One region of the Streptomyces sp. GL_140 genome, then DNA from elsewhere that is predicted to be linked to it. Evidence: riboswitches for the same ligand, from Rfam matches in the RefSeq annotation. Region 1 holds a riboswitch; each other region holds the start of a gene.
The links. Region 1 has a riboswitch for cobalamin ahead of AC3IYJ_RS26080 (ribonucleoside-diphosphate reductase subunit alpha). Riboswitches for the same ligand answer to the same signal wherever they lie in the genome.
Positions count from the first base shown of each region.

Region 2: it holds a riboswitch for cobalamin, as region 1 does, so the genes downstream of both, AC3IYJ_RS27170 (energy-coupling factor ABC transporter permease) here and AC3IYJ_RS26080 (ribonucleoside-diphosphate reductase subunit alpha) in region 1, are expected to answer to the same signal.
Region 3: it holds a riboswitch for cobalamin, as region 1 does, so the genes downstream of both, metE (5-methyltetrahydropteroyltriglutamate--homocysteine S-methyltransferase) here and AC3IYJ_RS26080 (ribonucleoside-diphosphate reductase subunit alpha) in region 1, are expected to answer to the same signal.

Region 1 covers NZ_CM174404.1:5,592,433-5,598,654, reverse strand. Annotated here, with positions in the region: gene AC3IYJ_RS26095 (carbon starvation CstA family protein) at 1-112, shown strand, start outside; gene AC3IYJ_RS26090 (CstA-like transporter-associated (seleno)protein) at 109-306, shown strand; gene AC3IYJ_RS26085 (GNAT family N-acetyltransferase) at 401-898, shown strand; cobalamin riboswitch at 965-1,093, shown strand; gene AC3IYJ_RS26080 (ribonucleoside-diphosphate reductase subunit alpha) at 1,251-3,668, shown strand; gene AC3IYJ_RS26075 (ribonucleotide-diphosphate reductase subunit beta) at 3,668-4,684, shown strand; gene AC3IYJ_RS26070 (hypothetical protein) at 4,636-4,839, opposite strand; gene AC3IYJ_RS26065 (helix-turn-helix domain-containing protein) at 4,921-5,886, shown strand; gene def (peptide deformylase) at 5,903-6,222, opposite strand, start outside.
Region 2 covers NZ_CM174404.1:5,854,875-5,861,096, reverse strand. Annotated here, with positions in the region: gene AC3IYJ_RS27190 (L-serine ammonia-lyase) at 1-1,340, shown strand, start outside; gene AC3IYJ_RS27185 (hypothetical protein) at 1,650-1,964, shown strand; gene AC3IYJ_RS27180 (SsgA family sporulation/cell division regulator) at 2,173-2,580, shown strand; gene AC3IYJ_RS27175 (flavodoxin family protein) at 2,704-3,441, opposite strand; cobalamin riboswitch at 3,490-3,683, shown strand; gene AC3IYJ_RS27170 (energy-coupling factor ABC transporter permease) at 3,713-4,414, shown strand; gene AC3IYJ_RS27165 (energy-coupling factor ABC transporter substrate-binding protein) at 4,411-4,755, shown strand; gene cbiQ (cobalt ECF transporter T component CbiQ) at 4,759-5,508, shown strand; gene AC3IYJ_RS27155 (energy-coupling factor ABC transporter ATP-binding protein) at 5,514-6,222, shown strand, end outside.
Region 3 covers NZ_CM174404.1:868,428-874,649, reverse strand. Annotated here, with positions in the region: gene AC3IYJ_RS04120 (T6SS phospholipase effector Tle1-like catalytic domain-containing protein) at 1-304, shown strand, start outside; gene AC3IYJ_RS04115 (dienelactone hydrolase family protein) at 316-1,146, opposite strand; gene folP (dihydropteroate synthase) at 1,238-2,107, opposite strand; gene metE (5-methyltetrahydropteroyltriglutamate--homocysteine S-methyltransferase) at 2,193-4,517, opposite strand; cobalamin riboswitch at 4,683-4,910, opposite strand; gene AC3IYJ_RS04100 (GNAT family N-acetyltransferase) at 5,093-5,803, shown strand; gene AC3IYJ_RS04095 (methionyl-tRNA formyltransferase) at 5,918-6,222, opposite strand, start outside.

The DNA.
Region 1 (6,222 bases):
CGAGTCCCGGATCATCGCCCCGGCCGGGCTGATCCCCACCGCCGAGGAGCGCGCGGAGCTCGCCGCCGCCGGACTCGACTCGGGCGGGGGCCGCGTAAAGGAATCCGCGTGACGGGCCTGCGCCAGGTCCTGGACCGGGCCCGCTTCTACGTACGGGAGTTCTCCGGCGAGGCGGCGTACGACCACTACGTCGCCCACGCCCGCACCCACGACCCGGACGCGCAGGTGATGACCCGCCGGGCCTTCGAGCGGGCCCGCATGGACGCCCGCGAGGCCGACCCGCGCGAGGGGTTCCGCTGCTGCTGAGCACGGACCGCGCACACCGGGGCCGCCCCTCCTCCCGCCCCACCGGCGGGAGGCAGGGCGGCCCTTTCGCGCACCCTGTCGCACACTCGGTGCCATGGACATCGTCATCAGGGCGGCAACGGCCGCCGAATACGAAGAGCTGGGCGAGCTCACCGCACAGGCGTACCTCGGCGACGAGCTGCTGGACTTCGCCGAGGACGACCCCTACCTGGACCGGCTGCGCGACGTCGCCGGCCGGGCGGCCGACGCCGAAGTGATCGTCGCGGAGTACGAGGGCACGCTGCTCGGCAATGTGACCTTCGCCCCTCCCGGCAGCCCGCTCGCCCAGATCGCCGGCCCCCACGAGGCGGAGTTCCGGATGCTGGCCGTCTCGCCCGAAGCCCGCGGCCGGGGCGCCGGCGAGGCCCTGGTGCGCGCCTGCATGGCCCGCGCCCGGGAGCTGGAGGGCGTGACCCACCTGACGCTGTCGACCACCGAGAAGATGCTGGGAGCGCACCGGATCTACCACCGGCTGGGCTTCGTACGGACCCCGGAACGGGACTGGTACCCGGTCCCGGGCCTGCCCCTGCTCACCTACCGCGTCGAGCTGTAACAGCGCGCCACCGCCGACGGGCGACACAACATGTGGGGGCTACCGCGAGGGGCGGCCCCCACATGTATGCTCGTCCTCGCTGTCGTCGCAGGGGAATCCGGTGAGAATCCGGAACTGTCCCGCAACGGTATGAAATGCCCGGACCCGTTCGGTGCATCCACAAGTCCGAGGACCTGTCGACAGTGCGCCCGGATCGTCCGACCCGGGTGCCGATTCGTCCGGGCCTCGCGGTTGGGCCGGTGGACGTCACGTGGCGTATGCGTGCCCTGCCAGGTCCGCACTTCCCCGCGTGCGCCCCCTCGCGCCCCGCACCAACGGTGTTCCCGGAGCCGAGCGAGGGAGAGCTCCCCCCGTGACCATCGCGCCTTCCGCACCGCGCGCCGAGTCCGACCCGTCCGCCTATGAGGGTCCGGGGGCCGCGCTGTTGCGCACGCTCACCGAGCTGACCGCCGATCTGCCCGACACCGACCCCGGCCGGGTCGCCGCCGCCGCGCTGCGCGGCCGCAGCGCGGCCGCCGACGAGGCGGAGCTGCGTACGCTCGCCACCGAGGCGGCCGCCGGGCTGATCTCCGAGGACCCGGCGTACTCCCGGCTCGCCGCCCGGCTGCTGACGCTGGCCGTCCGCGACGAGGCCGCCGGCCAGGGCTCCCTCTCGTTCTCCGGCTCCGTCGAGGTGGGTCACCGCGAAGGCCTGATCGCCGACCGCACCGCAGACTTCGTACGTCTCCACGCGAACCGGCTCGACGCGCTGGTCGAGCACTCGCTCGCCGAGGGCGCCGACGACCGCTTCGGCTTCTTCGGCCTGCGCACGCTGCACAGCCGCTACCTGCTGCGCCACCCGATCACCCGCCAGGTCATCGAGACCCCGCAGTACTTCATGCTGCGCGTGGCCTGCGGACTCGCCGAGAACGAGAGCGTTCAGGCCGTCGAGGAAGTCGCCTCCCTCTACCGGCTGATGAGCCGCCTGGACTACCTGCCGTCCTCCCCCACGCTCTTCAACTCCGGCACCCGGCACCCGCAGATGTCCTCCTGCTACCTGCTGGACTCCCCGCTGGACGAGCTCGACTCGATCTACGACCGCTACCACCAGGTCGCCCGCCTCTCCAAGCACGCCGGCGGCATCGGCCTGTCCTACTCGCGCATCCGGGCCCGCGGCTCCCTGATCCGCGGCACCAACGGCCACTCCAACGGCATCGTGCCGTTCCTCAAGACGCTGGACGCCTCCGTCGCCGCCGTCAACCAGGGCGGCCGCCGCAAGGGCGCCGCGGCCGTCTACCTGGAGACCTGGCACGCGGACATCGAGGAGTTCCTGGAGCTCCGCGACAACACCGGCGAGGACCAGCGCCGCACCCACAACCTGAACCTGGCGCACTGGGTGCCGGACGAGTTCATGCGCCGCGTGAACTCCGACGCCGACTGGTCGCTGTTCTCCCCGGCCGACGTCCCCGAGCTCGTCGACCTGTGGGGCGACGAGTTCGACGCCGCCTACCGCAAGGCCGAGGCCGGCGGCCTGGCCCGCAAGACCATCCCCGCCCGCGACCTGTACGGCCGGATGATGCGCACCCTCGCGCAGACCGGCCAGGGCTGGATGACCTTCAAGGACGCCTCCAACCGCACCGCGAACCAGACCGCGGAGCCGGGCACCGTCGTCCACTCCTCGAACCTGTGCACCGAGATCATCGAGGTCACCAACGACGGCGAGACGGCCGTCTGCAACCTCGGCTCGGTCAACCTCGGCGCCTTCGTGCTCGCCGAGGCCGGCGACATCGACTGGGAGCGGCTGGACGAGACCGTCCGCACCGCCGTGACCTTCCTCGACCGCGTCGTGGACATCAACTTCTACCCGACCGAGCAGGCCGGCCGCTCCAACGCCCGCTGGCGCCCGGTGGGCCTGGGCGCGATGGGCCTGCAGGACGTCTTCTTCCAGCTGAAGCTGCCCTTCGACTCCCCCGAGGCGAAGGCCCTGTCCACCAAGCTCTCCGAGCGCATCATGCTCGCCGCGTACGAGGCCTCGTGCGACCTGGCCGAGCGCAGCGGCCCGCTCCCCGCCTGGGAGCAGACCCGTACCGCCCGCGGCGTCCTGCACCCCGACCACTACGAGGTCGAGCTGAACTGGCCGGAGCGCTGGGACGCGCTGCGCGCCCGGGTCGCGAAGTCCGGGATGCGCAACTCCCTCCTCCTGGCCATCGCCCCGACGGCGACCATCGCGTCGATCGCCGGCGTGTACGAGTGCATCGAGCCGCAGGTCTCCAACCTCTTCAAGCGCGAGACGCTGAGCGGGGAGTTCCTCCAGGTCAACGGCTACCTGGTGCAGGAGCTCAAGCGGCTCGGCGTCTGGGACGCCCAGACCCGCGAGGCGCTGCGCGAATCCAGCGGCTCCGTCCAGGGCTTCGGCTGGATCCCTGCCGAGGTCCGCGAGCTGTACCGCACGGCGTGGGAGATCCCGCAGCGCGGCCTGATCGACATGGCGGCGGCCCGTACGCCGTTCCTCGACCAGTCGCAGTCGCTGAACCTGTTCCTGGAGACGCCGACCATCGGCAAGCTCAGCTCCATGTACGCGTACGCCTGGAAGCAGGGCCTGAAGACCACGTACTACCTGCGCTCGCGCCCGGCGACGAAGATCGCCCGCGCCGCGCAGGCCACCACCCCGGTGGCGCTGCCCGAGCCCATGAACGCCGACGCCGCGGCCCTGGCCGCCGCCGAGGCAGCCGCCGCGGAAGCGCTCGCCTGCTCCCTTGAAAACCCCGAGTCCTGCGAGGCCTGCCAGTAATGAGCTCCACAGACAAGAAGAACCTCCTGGACCCGGGCTTCGAGCTCACGCTCCGCCCCATGCGCTACCCGGACTTCTACGAGCGCTACCGGGACGCGATCAAGAACACCTGGACCGTGGAGGAGGTCGACCTCCACTCGGACGTGGCCGACCTCGCCAAGCTCACCCCCGGTGAGCAGCACATGATCGGCCGCCTGGTCGCGTTCTTCGCGACGGGCGACTCGATCGTCTCGAACAACCTCGTCCTGACCCTGTACAAGCACATCAACTCCCCGGAGGCGCGCCTGTACCTGTCGCGCCAGCTCTTCGAGGAGGCCGTGCACGTCCAGTTCTACCTGACGCTGCTCGACACCTACCTGCCGGACCCGGACGACCGCGCGGCCGCCTTCGACGCGGTCGAGGAGATCCCCTCGATCCGCGAGAAGGCCCAGTTCTGCTTCAAGTGGATCAACGAGGTCGAGAAGCTGGAGCGCCTGGAGACCAAGGCCGACCGCCGCCGCTTCCTGCTGAACCTGATCTGCTTCGCGGCGTGCATCGAAGGCCTGTTCTTCTACGGGGCGTTCGCGTACGTCTACTGGTTCCGCTCGCGCGGCCTGCTGCACGGCCTGGCCACGGGGACGAACTGGGTCTTCCGGGACGAAACCATGCATATGAACTTCGCGTTCGAGGTCGTGGACACGGTCCGCAAGGAGGAGCCCGAGCTCTTCGACGACGAACTCCAGCAGCAGGTCGTCGACATGCTCAAGGAAGCCGTCGAGGCGGAGCTCCAGTTCGGCCGCGACCTGTGCGGTGACGGCCTGCCGGGCATGAACACCGAGTCGATGCGCGAGTACCTGGAGTGCGTCGCGGACCAGCGCCTGGTCCGCCTCGGCTTCGCGCCGATCTACGGCTCGCAGAACCCGTTCTCCTTCATGGAGCTCCAGGGCGTCCAGGAGCTGACCAACTTCTTCGAGCGCCGCCCGTCGGCCTACCAGGTCGCGGTGGAAGGCACCGTCGACCTGGACGAGGACTTCTGAGTCCGGGTCCGCACCGCAGGAACCTCTGATCGGCCGGCAGCAGCCTCGCGCAGCTGCCGGTCGATCCTGCGTTCCAGGACCACGCCGTACAGGGACGGCGCGAGCACCAGGACGGCGAGGGCGAGGACGAAGAGAAGGCTCAGGAATGTGGTCATGAGTCCACTCTCGCCAGTCGGGCGAAAACCGGACAGTGGCAGGACTGTCATGGAAGTACGAATTACTGCCACACTGGGGTCATGCTGAAGAACGTGGCCGTGGCCCTCGTCGACGGAGTGGCGCCCTTCGAGTTCGGGATCTTCTGCGAGGTCTTCGGGCTCGACCGCAGCGAGCAGGGCCTGCCGGTGTACGACTTCGCCGTGTGCGCGGCCGAGGAAGGGCCGCTGACCATGGCCGACGTCGGCTTCGCCATCGCGCCCTCGCACGGCCTGGAGCGGCTGGAGGAGGCGGACCTGATCTGTGTGCCCGCCGACCGGCAGGCGCCCGTACGGGAGTATCCCCAGCCCCTCCTCGACGCCCTGTGCAGGGCCGTGGACCGGGGGGCCCGGGTCCTGAGCGTGTGCAGCGGCGCCTTCGTGCTGGGCGGGGCCGGGCTGCTGGACGGGCGGCGCTGCACCACCCACTGGATGCACGCCCCGGCGCTGGCCCGCCGCTTCCCGAAGGCCCGGGTGGACCCGGACGTGCTCTACGTCGACGAGGGCTCGGTGATCACTTCCGCCGGGACGGCCTCGGGCATCGACGCGTGCCTGCACGTGCTCCGCCAGGAGCACGGAGCGGAGGTGGCCAACACCATCGCCCGCAGGATGGTGGTGCCGCCGCACCGGGACGGCGGGCAGGCCCAGTACATCCAGCGCCCGCTCCCGCGCACGTCCTGCGACACGGTCGGCGAGGTGATCGGCTGGATGGCCCGCCACCTGGACGAGGAGATCACCGTCGAGCAGCTCGCAGAGCGCGCGCACATGTCGCCGCGCACCTTCGCCCGCCGCTTCCTGCAGGAGACGGGGACCACCCCGTACCAGTGGGTCCTGCGCCAGCGGGTGCTGCTGGCGCAGGAGCTGCTGGAGTCCACGGACGACACGGTCGACGCGATCGCGGGCCGCTGCGGCTTCGGCAACGCGCCCGCGCTGCGCCACCACTTCCTACGGGCCCTGGGGACCACTCCGAACGCCTTCCGGCGGACCTTCCGCGGGCCGCGGGCGGCCTAGGCGTCCTCAGTCGTCCTTAGACGTTCGGAACCGTCTCGTAGCGCGGGGTGCCCTCTTCCATCTGCTTCAGGGCGTCCTTGCGGTCCCGCTTCGAGAGCCGGTCGATGTACAGGTACCCGTACAGGTGGTCGGTCTCGTGCTGCAGGCAGCGCGCGAAGTAGCCGGTGCCGCGCACCTTGATCGGGTTGCCCTGGGCGTCCTGGCCGGTGACCTCGGCGTAGTCCGTGCGGGCCAGCGAGGCGTAGGCGGTCGGGACCGACAGGCAGCCCTCGTTCGAGTCGTCCAGGACCCGCGCGGCGGCCGGCAGCTCGACGAGCTTCGGGTTGACCACGACGC
Region 2 (6,222 bases), 260 kb from region 1:
CTTCCTCCTCCCACACCGTCGGCCCGATGCGCGCCGCGCGCATGTTCGTGACCCGGCTCAAGAAGGATGGTTTCCTCGCCCAGACCGTCTCCGTCCGCGCCGAGCTCTTCGGCTCCCTCGGAGCGACCGGCCACGGCCACGGCACCCCCAAGGCCGTCCTGCTGGGCCTGGAAGGCCACTCCCCCCGCACCGTGAACGTGGAGACCGCCGACGACGAGGTCGAGCGCATCCGCAAGACGGGCCGCCTGCGGCTGCTGGGCACCGAAATAGGCGATGTCCACGAGATCGCCTTCGACGAGCCGAACCAGCTGATCCTGCACCGGCGCAGGTCGCTGCCGTACCACGCGAACGGCATGACCCTCTTCGCGTACGACGCGGCGGGCACGCCACTCCTGGAGAAGACGTACTACTCGGTGGGCGGCGGCTTCGTCGTGGACGAGGACGCGGTCGGCGAGGACCGGATCAAGCTCGACGACACCCCGCTGAAGTACCCCTTCCGCAGCGGCGACGAGATGCTCCGCCTCGCGAACGAGACCGGCCTGTCGATCTCCTCGATGATGCTGGAGAACGAGAAGGCCTGGCGCACCGAGGACGAGATCCGCGAGGGTCTCCTCGAAATCTGGCGCGTCATGCAGTCCTGCGTCTCGCGCGGCATGTCCCGTGAGGGCATCCTGCCGGGCGGTCTGCGGGTCAAGCGGCGCGCCGCGGGCACCGCCCGCCAGCTGCGAGCCGAGGGCGACCCGCAGGCGCACGCCATGGAGTGGGCGACGCTGTACGCGATGGCCGTCAACGAGGAGAACGCGGCGGGCGGCCGGGTCGTCACCGCCCCCACCAACGGCGCCGCGGGCATCATCCCGGCGGTCCTGCACTACTACATGAACTTCGTGCCCGGCGCGGACGAGGACGGCGTGGTCCGCTTCCTCCTCGCCGCGGGCGCGATCGGCATGCTCTTCAAGGAGAACGCCTCGATCTCCGGCGCCGAGGTCGGCTGCCAGGGCGAGGTCGGCTCGGCCTGCTCGATGGCGGCCGGAGCCCTCGCCGAGGTCCTGGGCGGCACCCCGGAGCAGGTCGAGAACGCGGCCGAGATCGGCATGGAGCACAACCTCGGCCTGACCTGCGACCCGGTCGGCGGCCTCGTCCAGATCCCCTGCATCGAACGCAACGGCATGGCGGCGGTCAAGGCCGTCACGGCGGCCAAGATGGCCATGCGCGGCGACGGCACCCACAAGGTCTCCCTCGACAAGGTCATCAAGACCATGAAGGAGACGGGCGCCGACATGAAGGTCAAGTACAAGGAAACCGCCCGAGGCGGCCTGGCGGTCAACGTCATCGAGTGCTGACGCACTCAGTCCGACCCGAACGGCCCGGGGCCCCGATGCGCTGCATCGGGGCCCCGGGCCGTTCTCGTTCCGCACTTCCGTCCCCCTCACGGCTATTGGGCGGGTTACGCATGTAACTGCGTTCGAAATTGGGTGGGATATGAGGTTTGGGAGTGAGTTGCTCACGCTTGCGGGGGAACAAGGCGGTCTGGGCTGGTTTCTTGATGATCACTTGCGCCAGGGTGGGGGCACGACGTCGCGTCCACACCCCCGGCGGTCGGCCAACCGCCTTGGACCACAGCCTTTTTGCTTAACTGGAGGACTTCAATCATGGCAACCACCCGCAGCATCCGCGTGATGGCGGCTGTCGCATCGCTCCCCTTCGCCTTCGCGCTGCTCTCCGGCGTCGCCCAGGCCGACAACGGGGCCGGTGCGGCCGGGACCGCGTCGAACGCGGCCCTCGCCGGCATCCTCGGCAGCGGCGTAGGCGGCAGCAACCTCGGCAACTCCTCCACCGCTCAGCAGGTCGCCTCCGGCTTCGGTGCGTCCAACCAGAACAACGGTGCCCAGTCCAACGGTTCGGGCTTCACCGCGATCGGCCAGTCCAACTCGCACGAGTCCTTCATCTACAACCCCCTGCCGTAGGACCCAGCGACTGCCGAACGTGACGAGAACACGATGAGCCCGACCCCTTCCCGGGGGCGGGCTCGTCGTGTTCTTGTCACGTTCGGGAGAAAAGAGGCCGAGGGACCCTCTCGGATGGGACCTTTGCCCCGCGGAGGGGGCCCTGGGGTGGACTAACTTGCCCGAGTGGGTGTGTTTTCCCCACCCCTGAGAGAGAGGCGGCCCCCCCATGACCGGCACAGAACACCGGGTCCTCCCGCTCCAGCTGGAGGCCGCCTCCGCTCCCGTTCCGATGCGGGGCGTCTTCGTGTACCGCACCGACCGGCCCTACGAGATCTCCCTCGACTTCGAGGGCGCCGGACTGCACCTCGCGCACTGGGTGTTCTCGCGCGAGCTGCTCCTCGACGGTCAGATCTGCGCCACCGGGGAGGGCGACATCCAGGTGTGGCCGCGCTGGCGGGGCACCGAACCGCGGGTCTACCTCGCCTTCAGCAACGGCGCCCAGGGCTGCGTGGTGTCCGCCCGCTCGAAGGACGTGCGCGAGCTGTGCCGGCGGATGACCACGATGGTCCCGCGCGGCGAGGAGCACCGCCACTACGACCTCGACGCCGAACTGGACGCCCTGCTGCCCAGGTGAGGCACCGGGGGTGGGGGACCCTGCTGCTCCTGGTCCGGCGCCGGCCGGTGCCGTGCCCCCTGCGGGCCGCCAAGGGGCGCCTCGCGGCCCTCGTGGTCCTGGGCGTCGCGCGGCGGCTCGGGGTCAGCGGTGCTCCGGGTTGGGGAAGTCGAAGCGGCAGCCGGCGTCCCACTGCGAGCGCTGGTTGCCGTGGGCGGGGATCCCGCCGTTCCGCTTGAGCAGGGCCGCCAGGTGCATGAGGTTCCAGCTCATGAAGGCCGTGTTCCGGTTGGTGAAGTCGTTCTCGGGGCCGCCGGAGCCGGGGTCCAGGTACGAGGGACCGGGCCCGGCCTCCCCGATCCATCCGGCGTCGGCCTGCGGCGGGATCGCGTAGCCGAGGTGCTGGAGGCTGTAGAGGATGTTCATGGCGCAGTGCTTGACGCCGTCCTCGTTGCCGGTGATCAGAGCACCGCCGACGCGCCCGTAGTACGCGTACTGGCCCTGTTCGTTCAGGATCGAGGAGCAGGCGTAGAGCCGCTCGATGACCTGCTTCATCACCGAGCTGTTGTCGCCGAGCCAGATCGGGCCGCACAGCACGAGGATGTCGGCGTCCATGATCTGGCTGTAGAGCACCGGCCACTGGTCCTCCTCCCAGCCGTGCTCCGTCATGTCCGGCCAGACGCCCGTGGCGATGTCGTGGTCGACGGCCCGGATGAGCGAGGTCCGCGCTCCGGCCGCCTCCATCGCGGCGCGGCTCCTGGCGATCAGACCCTCGGTGTTGCTGGGCTCGGGTGACCGCTTGAGCGTGCAGTTCACGTACACGGCGGTGAGGTCGGAGTAGTCCACTCCCCCACCCTCCGCGCCGCCGGGCACGGTCGCCACCGGACCGCGCCCGTACGGGTTCCGGTTTGTTGCCGCCCGTGCCGCCGACTAGGGTCAATGGGCCTTGGTGTTCGGGAAACCGGTGAGAAACCGGTGCGGCCCTCGCCACTGTGATCGGGAAGTCCGGCTCCACTCCTGCGGGAAAGCCACTGGGCTGCGCGGGAGGTTCCGTGCTGCCCGGGAAGGCGGAGAGCGGACGTCAACCCGTGAGCCAGGAGACCGGCCGGGGCGCGTTGTCCATCCACGAGGTGCTGGAGAGGTCTCCCCACTCATGCATATAGCCGAGGGGTTTCTACCCCCTTTGCACGCGGCCGCCTGGGGCGCCGCGTCCGCTCCCTTCGTCGTCCACGGCGTCCGCTCGCTGACCCGCGAGGTGAAGGCCAACCCGGAAAGCACCCTGCTGCTCGGCGCGGCCGGGGCGTTCACCTTCGTCCTGTCCGCCCTGAAGATCCCCTCGGTCACGGGCAGTTGCTCGCACCCCACCGGGACCGGGCTCGGGGCGATCCTGTTCCGGCCGCCGATCATGGCGGTGCTCGGGACCATCACCCTGCTCTTCCAGGCCCTGCTACTGGCCCACGGCGGCCTCACCACCCTCGGCGCCAACGTCTTCTCGATGGCCATCGCCGGCCCGTGGGCGGGCTACGCCGTCTACCGGCTGCTGCGCGGCGCGGGCCTCCCGCTGATGGTGACCGTCTTCTTCGGCGCCTTCTTCGCGGACCTGGTCACCTACTGCGTCACCAGCGTGCAGCTCGCCCTGGCCTTCCCGGACCCGGCTTCCGGTTTCCTCGGCGCGCTCGTGAAGTTCGGCGGGATCTTCGCGGTCACCCAGGTGCCGCTGGCCGTGAGCGAGGGGCTGCTGACCGTCCTCGTGATGCGGCTTCTGATGGCGTCGAGCAAGTCGGACCTGGTCCGGCTGGGTGTCGCCCAGCTGACCTCCGGCCGTACCGGGAAGCAGGAGGCGGCGGCCGGATGAGCAGGAACGCGAAGATCAACACCCTGCTGCTGCTCCTGGTGGCCGCACTCGCCGTCCTCCCGATCGCGCTCGGCCTCGGCGAGGGCAAGGAGGAGCCGTTCGCGGGCGCCGACGCGCAGGCGGAGGCGGCTATCACCGAGCTCAAGCCGGACTACGAACCGTGGTTCTCCCCGCTGTACGAGCCCCCCTCCGGGGAAGTGGAGTCGGCGCTGTTCGCCTTGCAGGCGGCGCTGGGCGCGGGCGTGCTCGCGTACTACTTCGGCGTCCGCAAGGGCCGCCGCCAGGGCCTCGCCCAGGCCGCCGCCGGAGCCGGTACGGCCGCCGCCGCCCGGGAGTCGTAGGCGGTGCTGCCGATCGACGTGGCCGCGCACGGCAGTCGCTGGCGCGGCCGGCACCCCCTGGAGAAGGCCCTGCTCGGGATCGGGCTGACGGTCACCGCCGTCTGCCTGCCGCCCTGGCCGGGCGGCCCGCTGGTGGCCGCCGCCACGCTCGCCGTGCTGCTCGGCCCGGCGGGCGTGACCGGGCGGCAGCTGTGGCGGGCCTTCCGGATCCCGCTCGGCTTCTGCTTCACCGGAGCGCTGCCGCTGCTCTTCGCCGTGGGCGGCCCCCAGGGCCTGGTCGCCATGGCCCCGGACGGCCCGCGGCACGCCGCCGAGCTGCTCCTGCGCACCTCGGCGGCCTCGCTCGGGCTGCTGCTGTTCGCCTTCACCACCCCGGTCTCCGACGTGCTCCCCCGGCTGGTCCGGGCCGGGGTGCCGGCGGCCGTGGTGGACGTGGCCCTGGTCATGTACCGGATCACGTTCCTGCTCCTGGACTCCGTGGCCCAGGTCCACCGGGCCCAGGCGGCCCGCCTGGGGCACACCGGCCGGGCGGCGGCATGGCGTTCCCTGGCCGGGCTCGCCGCGACCTCCTTCGTACGGGCCTTCGACCGCGCGGCCAAGCTCCAGGCGGGGCTGGCCGGACGCGGCTACGACGGCTCGCTGCGGGTCCTCGTACCGGAGGCGGCCCTGTCGTGGCGGTTCCTGGCGGCCACGACCGCGCTGCTGGCGGCGCTGATCACCCTGACCCTCGTACTGAAGGGGCTGTACCCGTGAACCCGTTGGAGACCCCGACCCCCCTGATCGAGCTGGCCGGAGCGGGCTACGCCTACGAGGACGGCCCGGCCGTGCTGACCGGCGTCGACTTCTCCATCCCGGCGGGCCGGGCGCTGGCCCTGCTGGGCCGCAACGGCAGCGGCAAGACCACGCTGATGCGGCTGCTGAGCGGCGGCCTGCGGCCCGGTTCGGGCACGCTGTGGCTCGACGGCACGCAGGTCGCGTACGACCGCGCCGGCCTGACCCGGCTGCGGACCTCCGTCCAGCTGGTGGTGCAGGACCCCGACGACCAGCTCTTCGCGGCCTCCGTCGAACAGGACGTGTCCTTCGGCCCGATGAACCTGGGCCTGCCGGCCGCCGAGGTCCGCGCCCGGGTGGACTCGGCGCTCACCGCGCTGGACATCACCGCGCTGCGCGACCGCCCCACCCACCTCCTGTCCTACGGCCAGCGCAAGCGCGCGGCGATCGCGGGTGCGGTGGCGATGGCTCCGCGCGTGCTGATCCTGGACGAGCCGACGGCCGGGCTCGACCCGGACGGCCAGGAGCGGCTCCTGGCCGTCCTGTCGGGACTCCAGACCTCCGGCACCACGGTGGTGATGGCCACCCACGACGTGGACCTGGCGGTCCGCTGGGCCGACGACGCGGCGGTCCTGACCCCGTCCGGCATCCGCGTGGGCCCGGCGGGAACCCTCCTGTCGGACCCGGAACTCCTCG
Region 3 (6,222 bases), 4.7 Mb from region 1:
GCTGCCCACCGTCACCCTCAAGTGGATCGTGGACGGCGCCCTCGACTCCGGCCTGCTGCTCAAGGACGGGGCGTACGCCCAGCACGTCACACTCGGCCCCGCCCACGCGACGGGCACCGTCCACCGCATGGGTGCCGTCTGGGCCCTGCTCACCTACCGCCACCGCCACGTCCCCGCCGGCGCCCGGGTGCACGAGAGCGTCCGCCTGCGCGTCGAGTCCGAAGCCGAGTACGGCCGACGGATCCCGGCCGGTGTCGTCTGGGCGGACGAGCAGTGGTTGGTCCCGCACCCGGGCACCGGCTGACGGGGCCCGGGTCAGGCCTCCTTCGCGGGGAGCAGCCGGGTGCGGAACAGGCCCAGCACCTGGTCCAACGCCGCCCGGGTCGGTTCGCCGGGGGAGTCGATCAGGTGCTCGGTCAGCACCGAGTGCGGGGGAAGCACACCGTCGGGGTTGGCCGCGTCGTCGTCCAGCTCGACGGCGACGAAGGCGTCGCCGAGCTCGCGACGCAGGAACGCGAACCGGTCCCCGGGCACGAACTTGTCCCCCTTGAACCGCAGCCCCATGACCTGAAGACCCTCCCGCTCGCAGCGCCCCCGTACGACGGCGAGTTCCTCGGGGCTGATGTCGATCGTCCGTGACCGGCCCGCCGAGACGGCCACCGGCAGCGACGGCTGGGACAGCACCGGCGCGACCAAGCGGGCGTCGGTGGCCATGGCCAGGGCGAAGCCCCCGGTCAGGCACATGCCGACGGCTCCGACGCCCGGGCCGCCGCACCGCTCGTGCTCGGCGGCCGCCAGGGCGCGCAGCCAGGACACGACCTGGGAACTGCGGCCCGTGGCCAGCACGGTGAACTCCCGGCTCACGCACACCTTGAGGACCGATGACATCGCGTACCGTGCGGTGCCCAGCGGGCCGTGTGCATCGGGATGGGGGTCGCGGCCGGGCTCTCCGAACAGCACCGGGAGCACGGCCGTGCAACCGATCTCCGCGACCCGGTCCGCGAACTCCAGCACCTTCGGGGTGATGCCGGGGATCTCGGCCATCACGATCACGGCGGGGCCGGTGCCGCGCCGCAGGATTCGGCGCCGGGTCCCCTCGTGCGTGAACGTACTCTGCTCATAACCGGCCAGGTCGTGGTCCGCCATGACTCTCCTCATCCCCTCCGTGCACCGGATCCGGCCATCGAACGGAGCTCGCCGGCCGAGGCGAGTCTGGCATGGGCCCGACCACATCCGGTCAGGTGGCCGACCGGACCGCGTGAGCGACCCTGACCGCGTCCGCCGTCGCCCGGACGTCGTGGACCCTGACGGCCCAGGCGCCCTGGTGGGCGGCGATCGCCGACAGGGCGGCCGTGGCGGCGTCCCGTCCGTGCGCGGGCGGTGGTGTGCCGTCCGTTCCGGCCAGGATCTGCCCGAGGAACCTCTTGCGGGAGCCCGCGACCAGGACGGGGCGGCCCAGCGCGCACACTTCGGCCAGTCCGGCGACCAGGCCGAGGTCGTGCTCCGCCCGTTTGGCGAAGCCCAGCCCGGGGTCGATCACGAGCCGCTCCGGCGCAATGCCGCCGGCCACGACGGCCTCGATGCGGGTACGGAGTTCCGCGACGACCTCGCGCACCACGTCCCCGTACACCGCGCGGCTGTTCATGTCGTGGCTGAACCCGCGCCAGTGCATCACGACGAAGGGGGCGCCGCTGTCCGCGACGGTCGGGATCATGGCCGGGTCGGCGAGCCCGCCGCTGACGTCGTTGACCAGGACCGCGCCCGCGTCGATCGCCCGGGCGGCGACGGAGGCGCGCATGGTGTCGACGGATACGAGGACACCCTCGGCCACCAGATCCCGTACGACCGGGATCACGCGGCGAACCTCCTCGTCCCCGTCGACACGGGAGGCCCCGGGGCGGGTCGACTCGCCCCCGACGCCGACCAGGTCGGCTCCCTCGGCCACGAGATCCAGGCCGTGCTTGACGGCGGTCGCGGCGTCGAACCATCGACCGCCGTCGGAGAAGGAGTCGGGGGTCACGTTCACCACGCCCATGACCGCCCACCGGTCCCAGCCCGGCAGCCCCGCGACGGGGGACTGTTCCGCGTTCGGCGCGTGGGTGGACATGCAGTTCGTCTCCGTATGTGGTCGCTGTCAGGTCGTGGCCGGTCCGGCCCGGACGCCTCGGCGTCCGGCCCGGACCTCGACCGCGTCAGCCGTTGTCGGCGGCCAGCTCCGCCCGGACCTCGCGGGCGGCGGCGACGAGGTTCTCCAGCGAGGCGCGGGTCTCGGTCCAGCCGCGGGTCTTGAGACCGCAGTCCGGATTCACCCAGAGCCGCTCGGCCGGGATGGCTTCCAGCCCCTTGCGCAGGAGCGCGGCAGCCTCGTCGGCACTGGGCACACGAGGGGAGTGGATGTCCCAGACGCCGGGGCCGGCCTCCCGGGGGTAGCCGTGCTCGGCCAGTTCGTCGGCCACCTGCATGTGGGAGCGGGCGGCCTCCAGGCTGATGACGTCGGCGTCGAGGTCGTCGATGGCCTGGACGATGTCGCCGAACTCGGCGTAGCACATGTGGGTGTGGATCTGGGTGTCCGGCCGGACACCGCTGGTGGTGAGGCGGAAGGATTCGGTGGCCCACTCCAGGTATTCGGCGTGGTCGGCGGCGCGCAGCGGGAGCGTCTCGCGCAGCGCGGGCTCGTCCACCTGGATGACGGAAGTGCCCGCGTCCTCAAGGTCGTTGACCTCGTCGCGCAGGGCGAGGGCGACCTGTCGGGCGGTGTCGCCAAGCGGCTGGTCGTCGCGTACGAAGGACCAGGCGAGCATGGTGACCGGTCCTGTCAGCATCCCCTTCACGGGCTTGGCCGTCAGGGCCTGCGCGTACGAGGTCCAGCGGACGGTCATCGGCTCGGGGCGGGAGATGTCGCCGGCGAGAACCGGCGGGCGCACGTACCGGGTGCCGTACGACTGCACCCAGCCGTGCTGCGTGGCGACGTAACCGGTCAGCTGTTCCGCGAAGTACTGGACCATGTCGTTGCGTTCGGGCTCGCCGTGCACGAGGACGTCGATGCCGGTCTTCTCCTGGAAGGACACCACCTCCGCGATCTCGGCCTTGATGCGTGCCTCGTACCCGGCGGCGTCGATCCGCCCGGAGCGCAGGTCGGCGCGGGCCACGCGGAGCTCGTCGGTCTGCGGGAACGAGCCGATGGTGGTGGTCGGCAGGAGCGGCAGCCCCAGGTGGGTGCGCTGGGCGGCGGAGCGCTCGGCGTACGACTGGGACCGCCGGCCGTCCGCGTCGGTGACGGCCGCGGTACGGGCACGGACGGCGGGGTCGTGGGTGAGGGCGGAGCCGGCGCGGGAGGCGAGGTCGGCGCGGTTGGCCGCCAGCTCGGCGGCGATCACGTCGGTGCCCTGGGCCAGGCCCCGGGCGAGGGTGACGATCTCCGTGGTCTTCTGGCGGGCGAAGGCCAGCCAGCGCCGCACCTGCGGGTCGACCTCCCGCTCGGCGGCGGCGTCCAGCGGGACGTGCAGCAGCGAGCAGGAAGCGGCCACGTCCACCCGCTCGGCCAGCCCGAGCAGGGTTCCCAGGGTGGACAGGGACTTCTGGTAGTCGTTGATCCAGATGTTGCGGCCGTTGACCACGCCCGCGACCAGGCGCTTGCCCGGCAGCCCGCCGACCGCAGCGAGACCGTCCAGGTTCGCGGCGGCGGAGTCGGTGAAGTCGAGGGCGAGACCCTCCACCGGGGCGGCGGCGAGTACCTGCAGCGCGTCGCCGAGCCGGCCGAAGTAGGAGGCGACGAGCAGCTTCGGCCGGTCGGTGGCACCTCCCAGCTCGCGGTAGGCGCGGGCGGCGGCGTTCAGTTCGGCCGGGGTGCGGTCCTGGACCAGGGCCGGCTCGTCCAGCTGGACCCACTCGGCGCCCGCGGCGCGCAGGTCGGCGAGGACCTGGGCGTAGACGGGCAGCAGCCGGTCGAGCAGGGTCAGCGGCTCGAAGTCGGGGGCCACGCCCGGCGCGGGCTTGGCGAGCAGCAGGTAGGTGAGGGGGCCGACGAGGACGGGACGGGCGGTGTGTCCGAGGGCGAGGGCTTCCCCCAGCTCCGTGACCTGCTTGGTGGAGTCGGCGGCGAAGACGGTGTCGGGGCCGAGTTCCGGGACGAGGTAGTGGTAGTTGGTGTCGAACCACTTGGTCATCTCCAGCGGGGCCACGTCCTGTGTGCCGCGGGCCATCGCGAAGTACCCGTCGAGCACGTCGGCCTCGACGGCCGCGCGGTGGCGGGCGGGGACGGCACCGACCATGACACTGGTGTCCAGGACGTGGTCGTAGTACGAGGAATCACCGGTCGGCACTTCGTGGACGCCTGCGTCGGCCAGCTGCTGCCAGTTCGAACGGCGCAGGTCGGCCGCGGTCCGGCGGAGGGCTTCGGCGGTGACGCGGCCCTTCCAGTAGCCCTCGACCGCCTTCTTCAGTTCGCGGTTCTGACCCTGGCGGGGGTAGCCGTACACGGTGGCTCGTGCTGCCGCGGCTGCGGGCTTGGCTGTCACGGAACTCTCCTTCGCGAGATGTGTCCAGGAACGCCCCGATGACGGGACGTGGACGCGAAGGGAGGACAGAACGCGCGGACCACGTGGCGGGAGAACGCCGCACGTGCCGCTCGCTGTGTACGCCGACCCGCCCACGAGGTCACCGGGATCTCCGCATGCGGAATCGTCCGCGTGCGGGCAGTGGCAGGTCTTCGGACTCGCGGGCACGCCTGCCGGTCTCCCGGCGGGCACCTACTGGCCGTCGCTTCCCAGGACCGTTGTCCGGTCCCAGTGCGTATGACAGCGGTCGTTCCCACTCACCGCTGCGGGGCAGTCCCGGATTCCCACCGGGTTCCCTCTTACGACGCATCCCGCCTGGCGGACGGGGGCGAACCAGCTGCGAGATCCACACTAGGCGGCCGAACTAAAGAATGAGGAGAGAAGTCCAGATACCGGATGCCGAATCGTGATGCCCGCGCGGGGGGAGAGCCGAGGGCGGGTGGTGCACCCGGGTCACTGCTCGCCGCGCCCCACGGCCTAGGCTTCCAGTGGCCCGGGCGACCAGCTCCCGCGCACGACAGGAGACGTACCGCACGATGAATCGCGACGACCCGGCACTCGACGACCCGGTCGGCCAGTCACTCGGCGGCCACCACGCACGGTTCGCCCGCCGGATCGGCCGGGCCGCCACCTACCTTCCGGGCGTCGCGACCTTCTCCTCGGTCTCCGCCGACGCGGGCGCGGCGGAATGGGCCGACCTGGCGCGGCTGCTCGGTCCGGGCGAATTCGCCGACATGTTCAGCTGCCCGGCCGATCCGCCGCCCGGCTGGGAGCCGGTCTTCGACCTCGAGGGCCGCCAGATGATCCGTTCCACGAGCGCACCGACCAGCCGGCCCGTCCGCCCCGGTGCCGGGCCGGACACCGGTGTGGTCGAGCTGGGCGCGGACAACGTGCCCGAAATGCTCGATTTCATCGAGCGGACCCGGCCGGGGCCCTTCTGGCCGCGCACCCACGAGCTCGGCACCTACCTCGGCATCCGCGACAACGGCACGTTGGTGGCGATGGCGGGCGAGCGGCTCCGGCCTCCGGGCTGGACCGAGATCAGCGCTGTCTGCACTGCTCCCGAGGCGCGCGGGCGAGGGTACGCCGCCCGTCTGGTCGGTGCGCTCGTGGAACGGATCGTGGCGCGCGGCGAACGGCCCTTCCTGCACGTGGCGGAGGCGAACGGAACTGCGATCGCCCTCTACGAACGGCTCGGCTTCGAGACCCGCAAGCACGTGACCTTCCGGGGCTTCCGCACTCCGTGACGCTCCCGGCCGCGCGGGCCGCGTGACGCCGCGACGGCGAAAGCCGACCCGCCCGGGGGACGGCCGGGGCGGGTCGGCGATCAAATGGAGGCAGCGGCCAGGCTGCCTCCGGCTTCAGGGACGGCTCGTCAGGTAGCCGCCCATGGAGGTGAAGTACTCGGTCGCGGGCAGCTCCCGGCCGTCCTCGGTCCGTACGCGGGTGATGGCCAGGCCGTGGTTGCGGCCCGTGCGGGCGTCGGCCCCGGCGACGACGACCACGCCGTCGCCCTCCCGGTAGAAGATGCGGCCGGGGGTCCCGCCGTACAGGCCCTCGGACACGACGGCGGAGAGCACTTCGAGGCGCTTGCCCTTGTGGAAGGCGAAGGCGGACGGGTACGGGGCCGACTGGGCGCGGACCAGGCGCTCCAGGACCTCGGCGG